One region of the Paenibacillus sp. FSL L8-0494 genome, then DNA from elsewhere that is predicted to be linked to it. Evidence: riboswitches for the same ligand, from Rfam matches in the RefSeq annotation. Region 1 holds a riboswitch; each other region holds the start of a gene.

Region 1 (4,202 bases):
AAGTTCGAATGGCGCGTTGGTTCCAGGTCAGGACTTCCAGATCTATCTCACGATCAGGATAACGACTCAAGGCTGTCTGGACGATGGCATCTACGAATAGTTTGCCTAAACCATGGCCGCATAGATCGGGGCGCATCCCAACTCCTAAACGGACGACTCCTTCCATCGGGAACAACTGTGCGAATCCGCACAAAACCTTATTTTCATTTAATATGGAGATATATTGTTCCTCCCGGAGCTGCGGATCACCAAACTCGATGCCAAGAGCCTGCATCTGCTCCCACGGCATCCAGCCATAAATATTATATGGGGGCGTATAGCTCCACTTACAAATAGCTTCTCCGTGAATTGCCTCCATAGGAACAACATGAAAAGTTACCGAGGGGTTTATCATAAGGTCAACGATCTCCTTTCACGAGGACATTGCTATATTACTAATTATATACAAAATGGGGGAGGTTCGACTCAGAAACTTTATATGAGGGGAATGTTTTACAAATTATGAGAGGGGTAAATAAGTAATAAGACAAAAAAACAAGCTCTCCTCCAAGAGTACCTTGGAAAAGAGCCTATGTACGTTATTTATTGCACATCATCATTGTCTTCCGATTCAGCAGCAACCGATTGGTAAGCGTCTGTGCTCATAATGCGCTTGGCACCAACGTAGCGTTTCACGTAGTAGCTATCACTCAGAGAGCTAATCGTAACACCGCGTGAGGTAGAAGCGTGTGCGAACTTACCTTCACCGACATAAATGCCGACATGGGAGACACCTTTGCCACTTGTATTGAAGAATACAAGATCTCCGGCTCTTATATCATCACGGGAGATTGCTGTGCCCATTTGATATTGGGAACCTGATTGGTGTGGAAGGTTAATGCCAATCTTATCAAACACATACATTGTAAATCCGGAGCAATCAAATCCGTTAGTGGATATACCGCCGGATACGTATTTAGTACCGATGGCCTTGTCAATCACTTTATCCATTTTGGAATCTGCGAAAGCGCTTCCTGCTCCGATGGTGAGGATGATGGAAAAGCTTAGTACTGCTGCTGCTAACTTCTTCTTCAAAAGTGTATACCCCTTCCAAATGCCTACGAGGTTAGCTTAAGGGTTCGGTTGAAGGTCCCCTATGACCCCTCTATATAATGGAGGTCAATTCACCCAAAGTTGGTTCCCCCGTTTTCCTAATAGTTAGGAAACTCGGCTCATACTGTTGATTAGGATTAGCTTGTAATCAATACATGACAAAACCTTTGTAAATAACAACTTAATGATTACAAAAATGTTACTAAAATCTCACTGCGCTAATTGTAACAAACAGAAAGCCGCTTGGCAATCGTTTTTAACATATTAATGCAGAAAAATTGGAATTTTTACGGTAGAAAGGCATATGTAAGCGTTAATAATGACCTAATTTTTAATATAATTGCAATTTTTATCAAATAAACGTGTTTCAATTGGGCTCTAATAGTGTAAAAATATATTATGGAATAAAGAAAAACCCGAATTTGATTACGGGCATAATCAGATTCAGGTTCATATAGTTGTAATTGTGAGGTTATAGTTGTGAGGAAGGTTTCAATCGAAGGCTACAGCTTGATAAGCTGAAGTACTCATTACTCTTTTAGCGCCAACATAACGATTGGCCCAGTAGGCCTGACTGAGTGAAGTGATGGTCACTCCACGCGAAGAGGACGATTGTGCGAATTTTCCGTTTCCAACATAAATGCCGACATGGGATACTCCATTGCCAAGTGTGTTAAAGAACACTAGATCACCAGAACGCAGATTGCTTTTGGATACAGCAGTTCCAACGCTATATTGAGCTTTTGATGTACGAGGTAAAGTAAGACCCACATTCTTGAATACATACTTTGTAAATCCAGAGCAATCAAATCCGGCAGTGCTTGTACCTCCGGTTTTATAGGCAACTCCAATAGTCTTTGAGATTACAGAGTCCATTTTAGAGTCGGCAAAGGCGCTTCCTCCACCAATAGATAATGCCATTACAAGTCCTAGCGCCGCAGCGACGCATTTTTTTCTTAAATTATGTCTTTTCAAAAGATGTACTCCTTCCAAGGCCTGCGAGGTTAGCTTAAGGGTTCGGTAGAAGATTCCCTATGATCCCTGTAAAGCGAGATCAATTCACCCAAAATATGGTTCCCCCACTTCCCGGTGCAAAGGAATTAGGCGTGTTAAGCACCAGAGAATGACGTTTCGACAGTTACACTTACGATAAATACATTTAGTTATGTAGGAATCGTTTCAATTGATTACAAAATTGTTACTAATAGCACAGGACTTATTGTAACAGAGCTTTTACGATTTTGCAAATACTCTTAAGTTATCCGTAATGAGAAAAAGTCCCAGCTCCTGAATACAGGAATTGGGACCTTTTTATTATGTCAAATAAGGTTGATTTATTGTGGAAATGCTTTGCTACGCCATAGATGATATTGTGCAGAGATTCCCCACATTTTTAAGAGCGTAGAAGGTAGTGGTGAGATTTGCCGTATTATAAGTGCCGGTAGGCCGGGACAGAACAGACCCGTCAGTCCGCACACTAGCAGTAAGAGCAGGCCTCCCGCCCCAAGTACAATGGAAACACCTATAGCAGGAATCAGTGACCGCAAGCAGATGATCAGTGAGGAGAACATTCCTGTACCGCCGGTGTAACCAAACTGCATATATAGAAGAAACAGGCGCACGATAAAAATATATATAAGCCATGCCAATACGTATGGTACTAAATGAAGTAACAAAGCGTAGTTAAACAAAGAGGATAAGAACAGCCCGTACATTTTTGGAGCAAGCCAGTAAAGCGGCAGCAGGGTCAGCACCCATTCGATTAGGCTAAAGACTAAGACAGGTAGTCCATAGATCTTCATGCCAGGGAAAAAGAACAGTCCACGCTCGCCCTTTCGCTCCTGGTGGAGCTCATGCAGCAATCCTGCCCTTATGAAAGGGGAAAGCAGAAGTCGCAAGACAACAAGCGCCAGAAGCATCCATAACCAAGTGCGTATCGCAGGGTCCGTATTCAAGCTGAACTGTCCCTCGATATAATACAACAGTCTGCCCATACCGCTGCCTCCGGCGTCTTTATCCGGATAGCGCAGTAGAATTGGAATAATAGCAGATCGGATGAAACCATACATAAAGTAGCCCCAGAGCAGTCGGTAGATGAAGAGCAGAATTAAAATATAAAATTGCTCCTTCATGCTTTGCCAGCCGCGGGTTATCGATGTTCTCACAATCATTCACCTCACCAGACAAGAGTTCCGAGCACGGTTTCAAGTAGTTTAGTTACACTTAATGTCCAGCGAGAGAGCGTCTTGGGCTCTATTTCCGCCAGCCTAAAGTTGTTTAGATGTTTGCTCTCCAATAAGATGGAATGTTCAGGGTCAATCTCAGCAGAGAGAAGAGGCTTATCGCTTAACAATTGAAACGTAGTCTCTGCTCCTTCACCGTTCCAGACCCGCTGCACCGAAGAGCTGTCGGCGAATGTGAATTTCACGGGAACATCAACGTAATGGCTCCCTTTGTTTGAAATCTTCACTAATGATTCGTAGCTTGGGGCATCGCCGCTGTTATTTTTTTTAAAAGTAATCGTATCTACTGAGAAGTCAGGCGCTCCATCACCATAAATGTAATCATCGAAATAGGCCTGCCATGATTTTTTGGTTACCTTCTCAACGACTTTCTGAAAATCTGACGTAGCAGGATGCTCGAAACGGAACTTACGAGCGTAGGAGGACATGATGTTGTTCATTGCTTTGGTACCTACCTGGCGTTCGATATCTTTAAGTACAAGCTTGCCGCGGATATAAACATTTCGGCTATAGGAATCCGCCCCTGCATATTTCCACGTTTCCAGATTTAACGGCTCAGGTATAGTTACCAGGCTGGCCTGTAAAGGCAAATTAGACTTGATACCGTATTCTTGCTCCATAAGTCTGTCTTCGGCATAGGAAGTGAAGCTTTCATCCAGCCAGGCCTCCTCGAATTCATTACTGGCTATCATACCGTAGAAGTATTGATGGCCGATTTCATGAATGACGGTTCTTTCAAGTGAGGTATCTGGAGAAGAATCCGCGGCCCCAAAGGCTGTAATAAGGGTAGGGTATTCCATTCCTCCAGCACCGTTGCCCTCCTTAGGTGGGACGACAATAGACAGCGTAGAGTAGGGATAAGGACCA
Region 2 (4,202 bases), 5.7 Mb from region 1:
CAGCTCGACAATTTTATAATCCTTGGACAGTTCAATATAATCCAGCAAATTGGGCGTCACCAGCTGGTGTGCCACACGAATCCCCATATCCCGCTCCGGAAAAATAACCCGATCAACCCCCAGCCGCGACAGTGCGCGGCCATGAAGGATGGAGATTGCCTTAGCCACCACTTGCTTGACTCCAATCTCCTTTAACAAAATGGCCGCCAGAATGCTTCTCTCCATATTGTCACCAATCGCAACAATCCCACAATCAAAGTTCCGTACACCAAGCGAGCGCATAATTCCCTCATCTGTAGCATCTGCTACTACCGTATGCGTCAGCTGATCGCTCATTTCCTCCACGCGTTCTTCATGGTGGTCAATGCCGAGCACCTCGTAGCCCATTTCCATCAGCTCAAGCGCCAGGCTTGAACCAAAGCGACCTAAGCCGATTACTACAAATTGCTGTGCTTTCATTTCTAATTAACTCCTATCCAATAATTATTTTACCTTCCGGATACTTATACAGTGGTTTACCCTGTTTTGGACCGAGTGCATACGCTAAGGTTAGTGGACCCAGCCGACCTGCAAACATCGTCAGACAGAGTAGAATCTTACCGATCGCTGACAGTTCCGGAGTTAGCCCCATAGTCAGTCCTACCGTAGCAAAGGCGGAGGTCGTCTCAAACAAGATTGCCAAGAAATTACTGTCTTCAGTTGTGGAGAGTATCATCGACACAGAGGCGATTAACAACAAAGCCAGCAGCGTGATCGTTAATGCCTTGTAGATGCGCTCTTGAGCCAGCCGATAACGGAACAACACAACATCTTCCCGTCCACGCAGCATAGCAATTACAGCACCAATCATCATCGTAAAGGTTGTTGTCTTGATCCCGCCGCCCGTTGAGCCCGGAGAAGCACCAATAAACATAAGAATCACTATAAAAAATTGTGTAGCCTGCCGAAGTCCAGCAATATCTACTGTGTTCGCGCCAGCCGTACGGGGAGACACGGATTGAAAGAAGGCCGATAATATTTTACCGCCAAAATTCAGTGAACCCAGGGTACGAGTGTTAGTAAACTCGAATATAAAAATAACCAAAGCTCCGATCAGAATCAGCCCTGTGCTGGTGGACAGGACAACTTTACTATGTAGAGACAGCCTGCGGATTACCCGAAACTCCACCAGATCTGACATTACAATAAAACCAATCCCGCCGGAGACAATCAGAAACATCACAATAATATTCACAAGCGGATCATATACATAATCAGTTAAACTGCGAAAATCCCCAAAAATATCGAACCCCGCATTATTAAACATAGACACCGCATGAAATACGCCAAAATAAATCGCTTTTCCAAGTGGCATATCAAAAGCCCAGCGAATAGACAGCAGCAAAGCGGCACAGCCTTCTATGACAAGAGAATATATAAGGACTCTCCGGATCAGTCGCACAATTCCTTCCATAGAGCCTTGATTCATGGCTTCCTGTAGGATTAGCCTGTCCCGCAAAGAAATTTTACGCTTTAACACCAGTGAAAATAGAGTGGCCATGGTCATAAAACCTAAGCCGCCGATCTGGATCAGGATCATAATTACGGTTTTCCCAAAAATCGTGAACGAAGTTCCGGTATCCAGCACAACAAGCCCTGTTACACAGGTTGCCGAAGTTGAAGTAAATAATGCATCAATAAATTCCACGGAATTCCCGCTTGTGCTTGAAATGGGCAACATAAGCAGCAAGGCCCCTATCAGAATAATCGATGCAAAACCAAGCACCAGTATCTGCGGCGGCGAGAGCTTCAGAAACTTAAATTCAGAAATCCTGCGAAACTGTGAAGCCACTATGCTCACCTTCTTATCAAAAATTCCAACAAAAAAAGCACTGGAAAACCAATGCTAACTTGGTTCCTGCAGTAAATTAGCCTACGAGGTTAGCTGACGGATTCGGACTGTGCAGGCTGCCCTATTCGTTCCTAGAACGAAATTCACCCCTGATGAAAGTGCCATTTATCTTGTACACTCCACTTTTCATCACTTCTTATGGTTCCCCCGTTTTCACCAGAAATTCGGCTACTATACAATTGCATACAAATTATATACGTTATTTAGTGAATTCACAAAGACACAATTATTGCTCATTCACATGAAAAAATGCGGTTTAAAGAGACTGCATCAAAAGGAGTGCCTTTTCTCATCACTTTTCCGTGTTTTCCCTGCAATTACACCGATTCTCACCATTCGTGCACAAACGAACACGATAAAATTCATGGTATAAATTCACATGACTATTCTATACTATCTCTATTACCCATAAAAAGAACATATAATGTTTTTTGTAACCAGCCAGGCACTAATACTATAATGGAACATAACATTGTCAGTACATAACAAGGAGGCGTTACATGAATCCCGTCGGCCAGCCCCTACAGCAACGTGCCCTCTCCAAGAGGCTCATCATCTCGGGCATTATCGGTCTTATTCTATTTATTATGTTTCAGATTTCCCCTTCGCTGCTAAGCAGCTCTACAGGGGAAGATACCACCGTCATTAGCAAGGCAGAAGCCCGTGACCAAGCCGTATTATTCGCAGAACAAAAGCTCAATTACACCGAAGCACCAAACGATCAATGGAATGTACTTTACGAGACGGACTCTTCCTTTTATGGTTATATGTCTCGCGAGAAGCTTGTGGAGGACTATACCAAGAAAAAATTGGATCAAAAATATCCTTTTGATGTCTTTCGTGCAACGCTTACTCCGTCAGCGGATCAAGAGCCGCAAATCATCGTTGACCTCAATATGTATACCGGCGAGATTGTCGCTTTCTCAAAGGCTGCAAAAGTTGCCTCCGAAGAGGGGTCTGGCATTGTTTCCTTTGGTGCAAAAGAGGACAAGGGAGCTGACCTCACTCTAGCGCAGAAGGAGAATCTTGCTCGTCCTTGGCTTCAGGAATGGGAAGTAAATCCTGCCAAGCTACAAATTGAATCGAATACAGGAAGCCATGGGCTGGTGTATACGGATAGCACTGTTCAGGTCGGCGAATCCTTATTGCACTATTATTTTGATTTCAGTGGAGAGCAGGTCTCCAGCTTTAATGCCGGATTCACTGCACCGGCTTGGCATACCTCCTACGTACAAGGACAGACCTCTTTAGCGGAAAAGCTGACATTATTCGGTTACGGTATACCCACACTGATTTTAGGAATTCTGGCACTCGTCTACAGTATTCTTAGAAGAGAGCATACTTCCTTTAAACGTGGGGTATTCCTAAGCTCAGCCTATTTTGTAATCATGATGATCAGCACCTATAATATGCTGCCTGAATCAACAGGCGAAGGGCTAGAAGCACAGATTACCTCTGTCATTATGTTTATCATTTATGCTTTGTACAGCCTGCTGATGTCCTCCTTGCTCTACTTCTCTTTAGTGGGCGGCAATGGCCTATGGCGAAAAGAGGGAGGCATGAACCCTTGGCCCCGCGCCAAAGAGCCCGGCTATGGACAATATGTGTTGGATAGTATCCGGGCTGGATACATGTGGGCTTTCGTTCTGCTAGGGGTGCAGACGGTTATGTTCATCATATTATCGTTTACCTTGCACAATTGGTCTACTACAGACGCCACCCAGTCTCCTTATAACATGAGATATGCTTGGCTTCTGCCTATCGTCGCATGGCTCGCTGGTTTATCTGAGGAAGCCATTTATCGCTTTTTCGGAATCCCTATGCTGAAAAAGGTGTTCCGAAACACTTTCGTCGCTTGCTTGATCACCACGCTGGTTTGGGCGTTTGGCCATACGTTATATCCGATCTATCCCATCAGCTCCCGTCCGATTGAGCTGACCGTAATCGGGCTGCTGTTCAGTTATATTTTCCTTCGTTACGGATTTATTGCTGTCATGTTCAGCCACGTCGTGTTTGACAGCATCCTGATGGGCGCTACGCTGATCTTTATGAAGGAGAGCGTAAATGTAGGCGCGGGTATCTTCGCGATTATTATGCCATTCATAGTCGCTTACATCGTCTATCGATTTAATCCACCACAGAAGACTAAGCCGGTGGAGCCTTCTTCTTTGATTTAAGAAAATAAAATAGTGTACATCCTATAACCAAATTTTAAAAAAGGGCATCATAGCAGCTTTAGTCGCTGCTGTGATACCCTTTTTCTTTTGTCACCATTGCTATGAGGTTGGCTCTTCGTCCTTGAGCGCATCAA
Region 3 (4,202 bases), 2.4 Mb from region 1:
TCCAAGAATTGCTGCTGTTACTTTTTGAGCATAATTACCCTTCCAAACACCTGCCAAGTCCTACGGAATCCGTAGAAAAGACCATAACATTCATTCAGGAGCATTATACAGAGAGTATCACCGTGAAGCAGTTAGCTGAATTGGCGGGAATATCAATCTGGCAATATACACCGATCTTTCAGCAGCTTACGGGTAAAAAGCCGCTTGAATACCTGACGGATCTGCGTATTAATCATTCCAAACGATTCCTGCAGGAATCGACTGAACCACTGCGGGAAATCGCCAGACTGGTCGGCTTCTCGGATGAATATTATTTCAGCCGCCGCTTTCGGCAAAAAACCGGAGTTACACCCGGACAATATGCACATCAGCAAGGTCGTAAGCTTACCGTCAAGGATTGGACGGGTCATGAGGTGGAAATTCCTGAACGAGCGAAACGTATTGTCTATCATGGCGAGACACTTGGCGACCTTCTCGCGTTAGGTGTAAAGCCTATCGGTGGAGATGAAGCATTCGCCCGGAACAGCGTCTATAAACATCGGCTTAAGAAGCTCGCCAACGTCGGGTTTCCACTGGACCCGCAGTTGACCGCTTCCCTAAACCCAGATTTGATCATTTTGGCAAATAGTGATGAAAGAGCCTACAGAGCAGTTTCTGGTATCGCTCCGACACTCACCTTTGATTCATTTGCGCCTCTCGACAACCGAATGCGGACATTAGGCAGTTGGCTAGGTAAACAGCGCGAAGCCGAAGCATGGCTGGAGTCATTCACAATCAAAAACGCTGCCATGTGGCAGCAGCTTTACTCGACAACTCTCCAAGTTGGAGAAACCGCCTCTGCTTTGGTCTATGATCATGGAGATCATCTATATGCTATGGGAATGTCCGGATTCTCCACTGCGCTTTATGCCCCATGTGGTTTACAACCGACCGAAGAGATCCAAGCCATATTGGACGAAGAGTTAGGGTTCGCCGAAGTTGATCCAACACGACTGCCTGCCTACGCCGGAGATCATATCTTCATGTTCATTCCGGAACGCAAAGACTCGCGAGCTGCGATGGAACGATTACTAGACAGTTCACTTTGGAACACTCTTCCGGCAGTACGTCAGGGACATGTTTATCTGCTCGACGGAAGCAAATGGAACTCTAGTGATGCGTTAACCCGGGAGAAACTGCTAACGCTGTTGCCTAAACTACTCGGCGGAAGTAGCGCTAGCAATTGAAGGTGAATCTAGGATTCTCTTTTGACTTTTCAAAACTTGATAGGGTATACTTTATCTACGCTTAATTTCCAACTTTTACAGTTGAAAAGCGGGGGAACCAGTTAATTGGGGCGAATCATTGAGCATTAGAATGTAGGGTACCATCTTACCCGAGTCCGTCAGCTAACCTCGTCAGCAGTGGATGGGTCTGCTTTTCATGTTATTTACATAACCAGAGACCCTTGCTAAGGGTCTCTTTTTGTGCTTTTTTTGGACCCTGCTGGCAGTAGATTGGCCTTTGACACTAAGGCTCCCTCATTTCTCACACTACGAGACAAAGGAGAGATGTACGTGCAAAAGGTAAAGTACTTCACGGATATTAACAAAATAGCTATGTTGTCTGAGCTGGAAAAAGAGAATCTGAAAGAAATTACAGACAAATTTGTTTTTCGTGTAAATGACTACTATCTGTCTTTGATTAACTGGGATGATCCAGATGATCCCATCCGTAAGCTGGTTATTCCTAACGAAGGTGAACTGCTGGAGTATGGGCGCTGGGACGCCTCCGATGAGGACACGAATTATGTGGTACCTGGTTGTCAGCACAAGTATAGAACCACTGCACTACTGATTGTATCCGAGGTCTGCGGGGCTTATTGCCGCTACTGTTTCCGTAAGCGTCTGTTCCGAAATGACGTGAAAGAGGCGATGGCTGATGTCTCTCCGGGCTTGGAGTATATCGCAAAGAATCCGGAGATTAACAACGTACTTCTTACGGGCGGGGACAGTTTAATTCTCTCCACACCGAAGCTAAGATCCATTATTGAAAATCTAAGAAGCATTGAGCATGTTAAGATCATTAGACTAGGTTCCAAAATTCCCGTATTTAATCCGATGCGGATCTCTGAAGACGAAGAGCTGCTGGAGCTGATTCGTACTTACTCTACCGAAGACAAACGAATCTATGTTATGGCGCACATCAATCATCCTCGTGAAATCACACCTGAAGCCAAAAAAGCATTTAAAGCTCTCCACAACGCAGGGGCAATTGTCGTAAATCAGACTCCCATCCTCAAAGGCATCAACGATGATCCCATTATTTTAGGGGAACTACTGGACCGACTTTCATGGGCTGGCGTTACACCCTACTACTTCTTTGTGAACCGGCCCGTTGCCGGAAACCGGGATTTCGTATTACCGCTCGAGCAAGTCTATCAAATTGTAGAAGAAGCCAAAGCTAGAACCTCAGGACTTGGCAAAAGAGTACGCTTATCCATGAGCCACACCTCAGGAAAAATAGAAATTCTCGCCATTGATAACGGGAAAGCCTATCTCAAATACCATCAATCCAGAGATCAGGAATACGGAAAATTCATGATTCTAGATTGTCCAAAGGACGCCGAATGGTTCGATGACCTGCCTGGGAATGAGCAATATTGGACCCCACCTGTGAAAAAAAACGATGCTATTATTTCTGTTAATCATTTATCAGAGCCTGCGGATTTAATCTGTAAATAAATTAATCGGCTCTGTCAGACTCTGTCATAGGATATTTCTTCATCACCAACAACAAAACTCCTCCCTCCCAAAATTAGCCCGAAAAAATCTATGATATAATCACGCTGTAACACGAAATGGACTAATGGGTGGGAATGCACACATGAAATTGGAAAGATTGATTTCTATGATCTACAAGCTATTGAACCACGAAGTTTTATCTGCCTCCAAGCTGGCTGAAGAGTTTCAGGTTTCCCAGCGGACGATCTATAGGGATATCGATGTGATTTGTGCCGCTGGTATCCCGGTCGTATCATATCAGGGAACTAAAGGTGGATATGGCATTATGGACGGATATAAAATGGATAAAAGCCTGCTCCGTTCGTATGATGTCACTTCTCTGATTACTGTACTTAACAGTCTCTCTTCCGTGTTTGAAGATGAGCATACGCAAGGAACCATTGAACGGCTGCAAACGATAGGAACGGAGCCACAGACTTCTAGTCTCGCGGTGGATCTTGAAACCCGGCGTACGGATCCTGACGCACTTCCTCTTTTACGTGCGGCTATAGCGGAACGAAATGTTGTCCGTTTTGATTACATCAGTGTAAAAAATGAACGTACAACCCGTGAAATGGAACCAGTAAAGCTTCATTTTAAATATAGCAACTGGTACATCTATGGTTATTGCCGGGCACGGCAGGATTATCGGGAGTTTCGTCTTTCCCGGATGCTGAATTTGTTCCTGACGCAGGATACCTTTCAATCACAACATGAAGTACCCAAAGAGGCTGGCTGTTCAAACAGGGTAGATCAGGTGGAGGAAATAGTAATCCGGGTGGGCCCTGAGGCTTTGGCAGAAGCTTTGGATCAGTTTCATCAAGTCGACAAGGAATTTCATTCTGATAAAAGCATGACGATGCGAATTCCTGTGTATAAGCCATTGGAAGCTCGTTGGCTTTGGTCCATTCTGCTGAGTTTCGGCAGCGGGGCCGAAGTCCTCGAACCCCCTGCATTGCGAGGTATTTTAAAAGAGCAGCTTCAAAACACACTCAAACTTTATGAAGAAGTATGACAGTCTGATGTCATACTTCTTCTTTTATATTAACAACAGTAACAAAAACAAATCCATGACAATTCAAAAGGAGACAATACGAATGACAAATTATCCAGTAGAAATGTTTAAATACCACACATGGGCAAACCAAACTATCCTGGGGAGAATCAAGGAACTCCCGGCTTCTGTGCTAAGTCAAGAAGTGAACAGCTCATTTCCCACCATCGCTCATGCCCTTAGCCATATCTATGCGGTTGATACGATCTGGTATCTTGTTTTAACGGGCACTGCCATGCCTGAGGCTTTTCAACAAAGTATCCCGCTAAATTTGAGCATTCTAGATTCTGTGGATGAGTACGTAAATATCTTTGCACAGCTATCGGAACAATACAAAGAATGGTTACACCACCAATCCGATTTGGAGCAAACCATTCTGCTTGACA
Region 4 (4,202 bases), 530 kb from region 1:
TGCAACTGCCAGCATTGCGATTATAGAGACATAACGGCCAAGCATCATTACGATCCCGGTTGTAACATTCCAAAAGGTGGTATTGTCCGCAAGCCCTTCAAATCCTGAACCATTGTTCGCGGCAGAAGAGACATATTCATATAACACTTGGCTAAGTCCATGGAATCCGGGATTCGTGATGGAACCGTTGCCCAAGTCCGTTAAGAACGCACCTGCTGTTGGTACAAGGATAATGAACGGATGCACAAGGATAGCAATCGCAATCAGCTTCATCTCCTTGGCTTCTATCTTTCGCCCGAGAAACTCTGGTGTTCTGCCAACCATTAGTCCACATAAGAAGACGCCCATGATGGCATACATCAGCATATTGATTAGTCCTACACCTTTTCCCCCGAAGACGTTATTGAGCATCATTAGGGCCAGAGGGGTAATGCCACCCAGCGGTGTCAGCGTATCATGCATATTGTTAACACTACCTGTCGTAGCTGCCGTTGTTACCGAAGTGAACAGCGAAGATTGCGGGATACCAAAACGCACCTCTTTACCTTCCATGCTGCCTTGCGAAGACTCGATCCCCAGCGCATTAATAGCGGGATTCCCTTTAGTTTCCGCATAATAATTCAGCCCCAGCAGCAGAACGAACAAGGTCATCATTGCTGTGAAAATCACCCAGCCCTGACGTTTGTTCTTAGCGAACAATCCGTACATATATGGCAAAGAGGCTGGCAACATCCACATAGAGAGAATCTCCAGAACGTTCGTAAGTGGATTAGGGTTCTCAAAAGGATGCGCTGAATTGGCTCCGAAGAAGCCGCCACCATTCGTACCTAAGTGTTTAATTGACTCCAAAGAAGCGACTGGACCGATAGCGATTTGTTGCGTCTGCCCTTCGAGTGTAGTGACCTCAAGCGATGGCTTGAGCGTTTGTGGCACATGCAATCCTACCAGCACCAATGAAACTAGCAGAGCTAATGGAATGAATACACGAATATGTGCTTTTACGAAGTCCTCAAAAAAATTTCCGACTGATTTCTGTCCTGTAATCCCTCTGACAAAAGCAACCGCAACAGAAAATCCGCTCGCTGCAGACGTGAACATCATCATCGTGATGACTGCCATTTGTGAAAAATACGATAGTCCCGTCTCCCCGCTATAATGCTGCAGGTTCGTATTGGTCATAAAGCTGATCACCGTATTAAATGAAAGCGTCTGTTCCATATCGGCAATTCCATTCGGGTTCAGCGGCAATCCCCGCTGTAATCTTAGAAAAATATAACTGAAAGCAACCAGTACGATATTAGTTAAAACAAAGCTGAGTGCATACTTCTTCCAGGACATTCCGTCCCGTTTTTTCAGGCCGATCAGCTTATAAATACCTTTCTCTGTGCCTGCAAACCAGCGATCCGTACGATTCGGTTCGTTAGAAAATACATGATATAAATACGTCCCCATCGGCTTGACCAACAAGATGAGAATTACAATTACGACGACTATTTGCAAAATGCCCATGAATGCCCCTCCTTAAAATTTCTCAGGATGAATCAACGCGTAAACCAGATATATAAACAACAGTAGGGTAACAGCGATTACTAGAATCACAGCTTATCCCTCCCCGTATCCTCAACTACACCTGCGCACCAGCGCATAAAGCCATAAAATAACCCGTAAATTACAGCTAACGAAGCCACCATATACAGATCCATCATATCTTCCGCACTCCTTCCATTATCCTTGATGAGGTGATCTATCGATTAGAAAATCAGCATCACCACTATGGGAATAGATTACATAGCTCGCACCAAGTCTTTTATAGACCAATCTAGGATTTATAGAACTTGTAATCACAAAAATTGGCTGTGTCGTCCAGGTACGGCACATCTGAATATAGCGGCAGCAAAGCGGAAAGCTGCTCTCAAACAGATATACCCTGCCTACCGGGAACGATGGGCGAAACCAAGTGCTCTGATGGCGGGTATCCACTAGAATAACCTGCTCGATTCCGAGCTCCTCTAGTAAAGCTTTCTCAGCCAGATTGTTGGTTAATCCCGCCATCTTAATACCCCTGAACTTCAGAAGTTTAATGAAATGTTCTCCCGCCTTTGTAGGCGCACATACAAGCACATATTCATTCTGATCCGTCATCTCTTTTTTCTCCTCCTGCTCATTTACAACAAGGAGGCAACGAAAATCTCCGAAAGGATGTTGACCTATCGTCATTTTCGGGCACAACCTAAAGCTCGGTTGTGTCACGTCATTAGACGCTGCCTTACAAATACCGCTAATGATGAATTTAGCGACCTCTTGGGGGAGGCCTCCATAAATGCTTTGCTTCTAAGAGCACAGCAAAAAGCCACAAAGGATCTCCTCTGTGGCTCGCTAGCGGTCACATTGCACTCATCCTCTCTCCATACGCTTACGAGGTTAGCTGTCGGATTCGGGCGGTGAGAGTCGCCCTACCTGTATAGATGCGAGCTCACTCGCACCCTCTACAGGATTCACCCCATAATCAGCTTCCGACTCTCACATCGGCTGCCGATTGTTGGTTCCCCCGCTTTCCTTATCGGAAATTAAGCGGATCAAATATTCGATTGTCGTTGAAACAGGAGTAATCATACTCTTATGCACGAAGACTTGTAAAACCTGAATGATGCCAAAATAATGCAAATTAAAAACTATTTTCCCATTAGATAGCGCTTACTTGATATCTAATCTCTCTATATCTCTTGTTTACTCGAGTTTCGAGCGTTTAATCGCTATCTATAACCCATGTGATTTTATTCACCTTTTTAGAGCGAAAATACTGCAAATTCCCTTTATAGGTAGAAACGCAAGAAGCTGAGGTTGAGCGAGAAAGAGGCGCGATAACACGCCATAAATACCTATTTACCTCGTTTTTCAGTCGTAGTCGGCAGGATATGGTTAAAATCGCTCTAAAAGAACATTTTCCGTTTTTTACAGAAAATCTTGAAAAGAGTATGATTCGGGTTGAATCTAATTCATGAAAAACAATCAACGCTGAGTTCCTGCATTCGCAGGGAACGGGGGAACCATCAGGCCACCTGGCCTACTTGGGGTGAATCCAAAGGAGACTGCGTAAGTCTCAATAGGTAGGGCGACTCTCACCGTCCGAATCCGACAGCTAACCTCGTAAGCGTAAAGAGAGAGACCCTTGATCCGCCACGCTTTGGCCCAGGTATATCTGCCTGTAATCCAAAACCGCAGCAGAGGTCCTCCTCTTGCTGCGGTTTTTGCGTTACCTGAGCCTATTAGGTGATAGCACGCTGGATGGGGTGAATGTTTTGAAGCACTATTATTTAGGGATACATCAAGGGCTGCTTGAGCCGATAAGTCTAAATTACGTTTGTTTCGGGGCCTTGTGGTTCGAAGAAAATAATCACAGGTACATTGTAGGTTATGCATTTGGCCAGAACCAGATCCAAGCCCTTCGCCAATTCAGTACACCTTCTTCTTGTAAAGACTGTTTAGACTCTAAGATTGTATATGAAATATATAAAAAAATTCGAGAACAACAACAGCAGCAGGATTGGTCATCGCATCAAAAACTCCCGTGGTTTACAGCCTTCAAGGAGCCTTGGAAAGATGTAAGCGCCGGTTGGTATGTCTTGAGATCCCGCAGCACCTTTCCCTTACATCTATCTGTTATACGGAAAGAGAAGTTCCGACTATGGCTAGAGCATACCGCAGTCTGTGAGAATAAAATGGAAATGCTCGCTTGTGTAGAAAAGGCTAGTGTCACTCATCATGTAGACTTAAAGCTGTTGGAAATCTAAGGAGGAACCCTACTATGGACCAGCGCAGACTATCCCGCATTGAAGTATTTGTATTGGATGAACCCGAGCCTATTCACTATGGAATGGAAGGGGCTGAAGGCTGCCGTTATGGTATTCTGAAGCTCACCTGTAAGGGAGGTTGCAGTTGGGGGGCTTGTCTAATCTCTGCCAACACCAAAAATTTCGATCTCATTAAATGGAGTTCTTTTTTACGGGCTATCTGTCATTGCCGTCTTGAGGAAGCGCTGGATAAGGTCCGCCGCGAAGGTTCAGATTGGGAGCAGGTTAAGCTTGAGCTAGTTCAGGGTGCTTTGCAGGATTTAAAGGCCAAGCTCCAGGGTAAATCCTTGGCAGGGCATATTCAGCAAGGGCGTCTGTACAGTGTTGCAGCTGGGGGGAGCAATTCCAGAA

The links. A riboswitch is a leader RNA that binds a small molecule or an ion and turns the genes downstream of it on or off. The one in region 1 is predicted to bind cyclic di-AMP.
Region 2: linked by a shared signal. The riboswitch ahead of NYE35_RS26145 (TrkH family potassium uptake protein) and the one ahead of NYE35_RS00545 (C40 family peptidase) in region 1 are both predicted to bind cyclic di-AMP.
Region 3: linked by a shared signal. The riboswitch ahead of NYE35_RS11310 (KamA family radical SAM protein) and the one ahead of NYE35_RS00545 (C40 family peptidase) in region 1 are both predicted to bind cyclic di-AMP.
Region 4: linked by a shared signal. The riboswitch ahead of NYE35_RS03010 (hypothetical protein) and the one ahead of NYE35_RS00545 (C40 family peptidase) in region 1 are both predicted to bind cyclic di-AMP.

Annotation. Positions count from the first base shown of each region.
Region 1 covers NZ_JBBOPQ010000001.1:112,680-116,881, forward strand. The annotation lists gene NYE35_RS00535 (GNAT family N-acetyltransferase) at 1-394, opposite strand, end outside; gene NYE35_RS00540 (C40 family peptidase) at 583-1,074, opposite strand; cyclic di-AMP (ydaO/yuaA leader) riboswitch at 1,080-1,222, opposite strand; gene NYE35_RS00545 (C40 family peptidase) at 1,585-2,013, opposite strand; cyclic di-AMP (ydaO/yuaA leader) riboswitch at 2,071-2,209, opposite strand; gene NYE35_RS00550 (hypothetical protein) at 2,427-3,257, opposite strand; gene NYE35_RS00555 (M1 family aminopeptidase) at 3,269-4,202, opposite strand, start outside.
Region 2 covers NZ_JBBOPQ010000001.1:5,790,591-5,794,792, forward strand. The annotation lists gene NYE35_RS26140 (potassium channel family protein) at 1-459, opposite strand, end outside; gene NYE35_RS26145 (TrkH family potassium uptake protein) at 473-1,831, opposite strand; cyclic di-AMP (ydaO/yuaA leader) riboswitch at 1,894-2,071, opposite strand; gene NYE35_RS26150 (CPBP family intramembrane glutamic endopeptidase) at 2,392-4,068, shown strand; gene uvrC (excinuclease ABC subunit UvrC) at 4,168-4,202, opposite strand, start outside.
Region 3 covers NZ_JBBOPQ010000001.1:2,543,210-2,547,411, reverse strand. The annotation lists gene NYE35_RS11315 (helix-turn-helix domain-containing protein) at 1-1,226, shown strand, start outside; cyclic di-AMP (ydaO/yuaA leader) riboswitch at 1,275-1,418, shown strand; gene NYE35_RS11310 (KamA family radical SAM protein) at 1,551-2,723, shown strand; gene NYE35_RS11305 (helix-turn-helix transcriptional regulator) at 2,866-3,777, shown strand; gene NYE35_RS11300 (DinB family protein) at 3,860-4,202, shown strand, end outside.
Region 4 covers NZ_JBBOPQ010000001.1:645,798-649,999, reverse strand. The annotation lists gene kdpA (potassium-transporting ATPase subunit KdpA) at 1-1,509, opposite strand, end outside; gene kdpF (K(+)-transporting ATPase subunit F) at 1,522-1,599, opposite strand; gene NYE35_RS03010 (hypothetical protein) at 1,726-2,142, opposite strand; cyclic di-AMP (ydaO/yuaA leader) riboswitch at 2,395-2,584, opposite strand; cyclic di-AMP (ydaO/yuaA leader) riboswitch at 3,004-3,168, shown strand; gene NYE35_RS03005 (hypothetical protein) at 3,237-3,791, shown strand; gene NYE35_RS03000 (hypothetical protein) at 3,806-4,202, shown strand, end outside.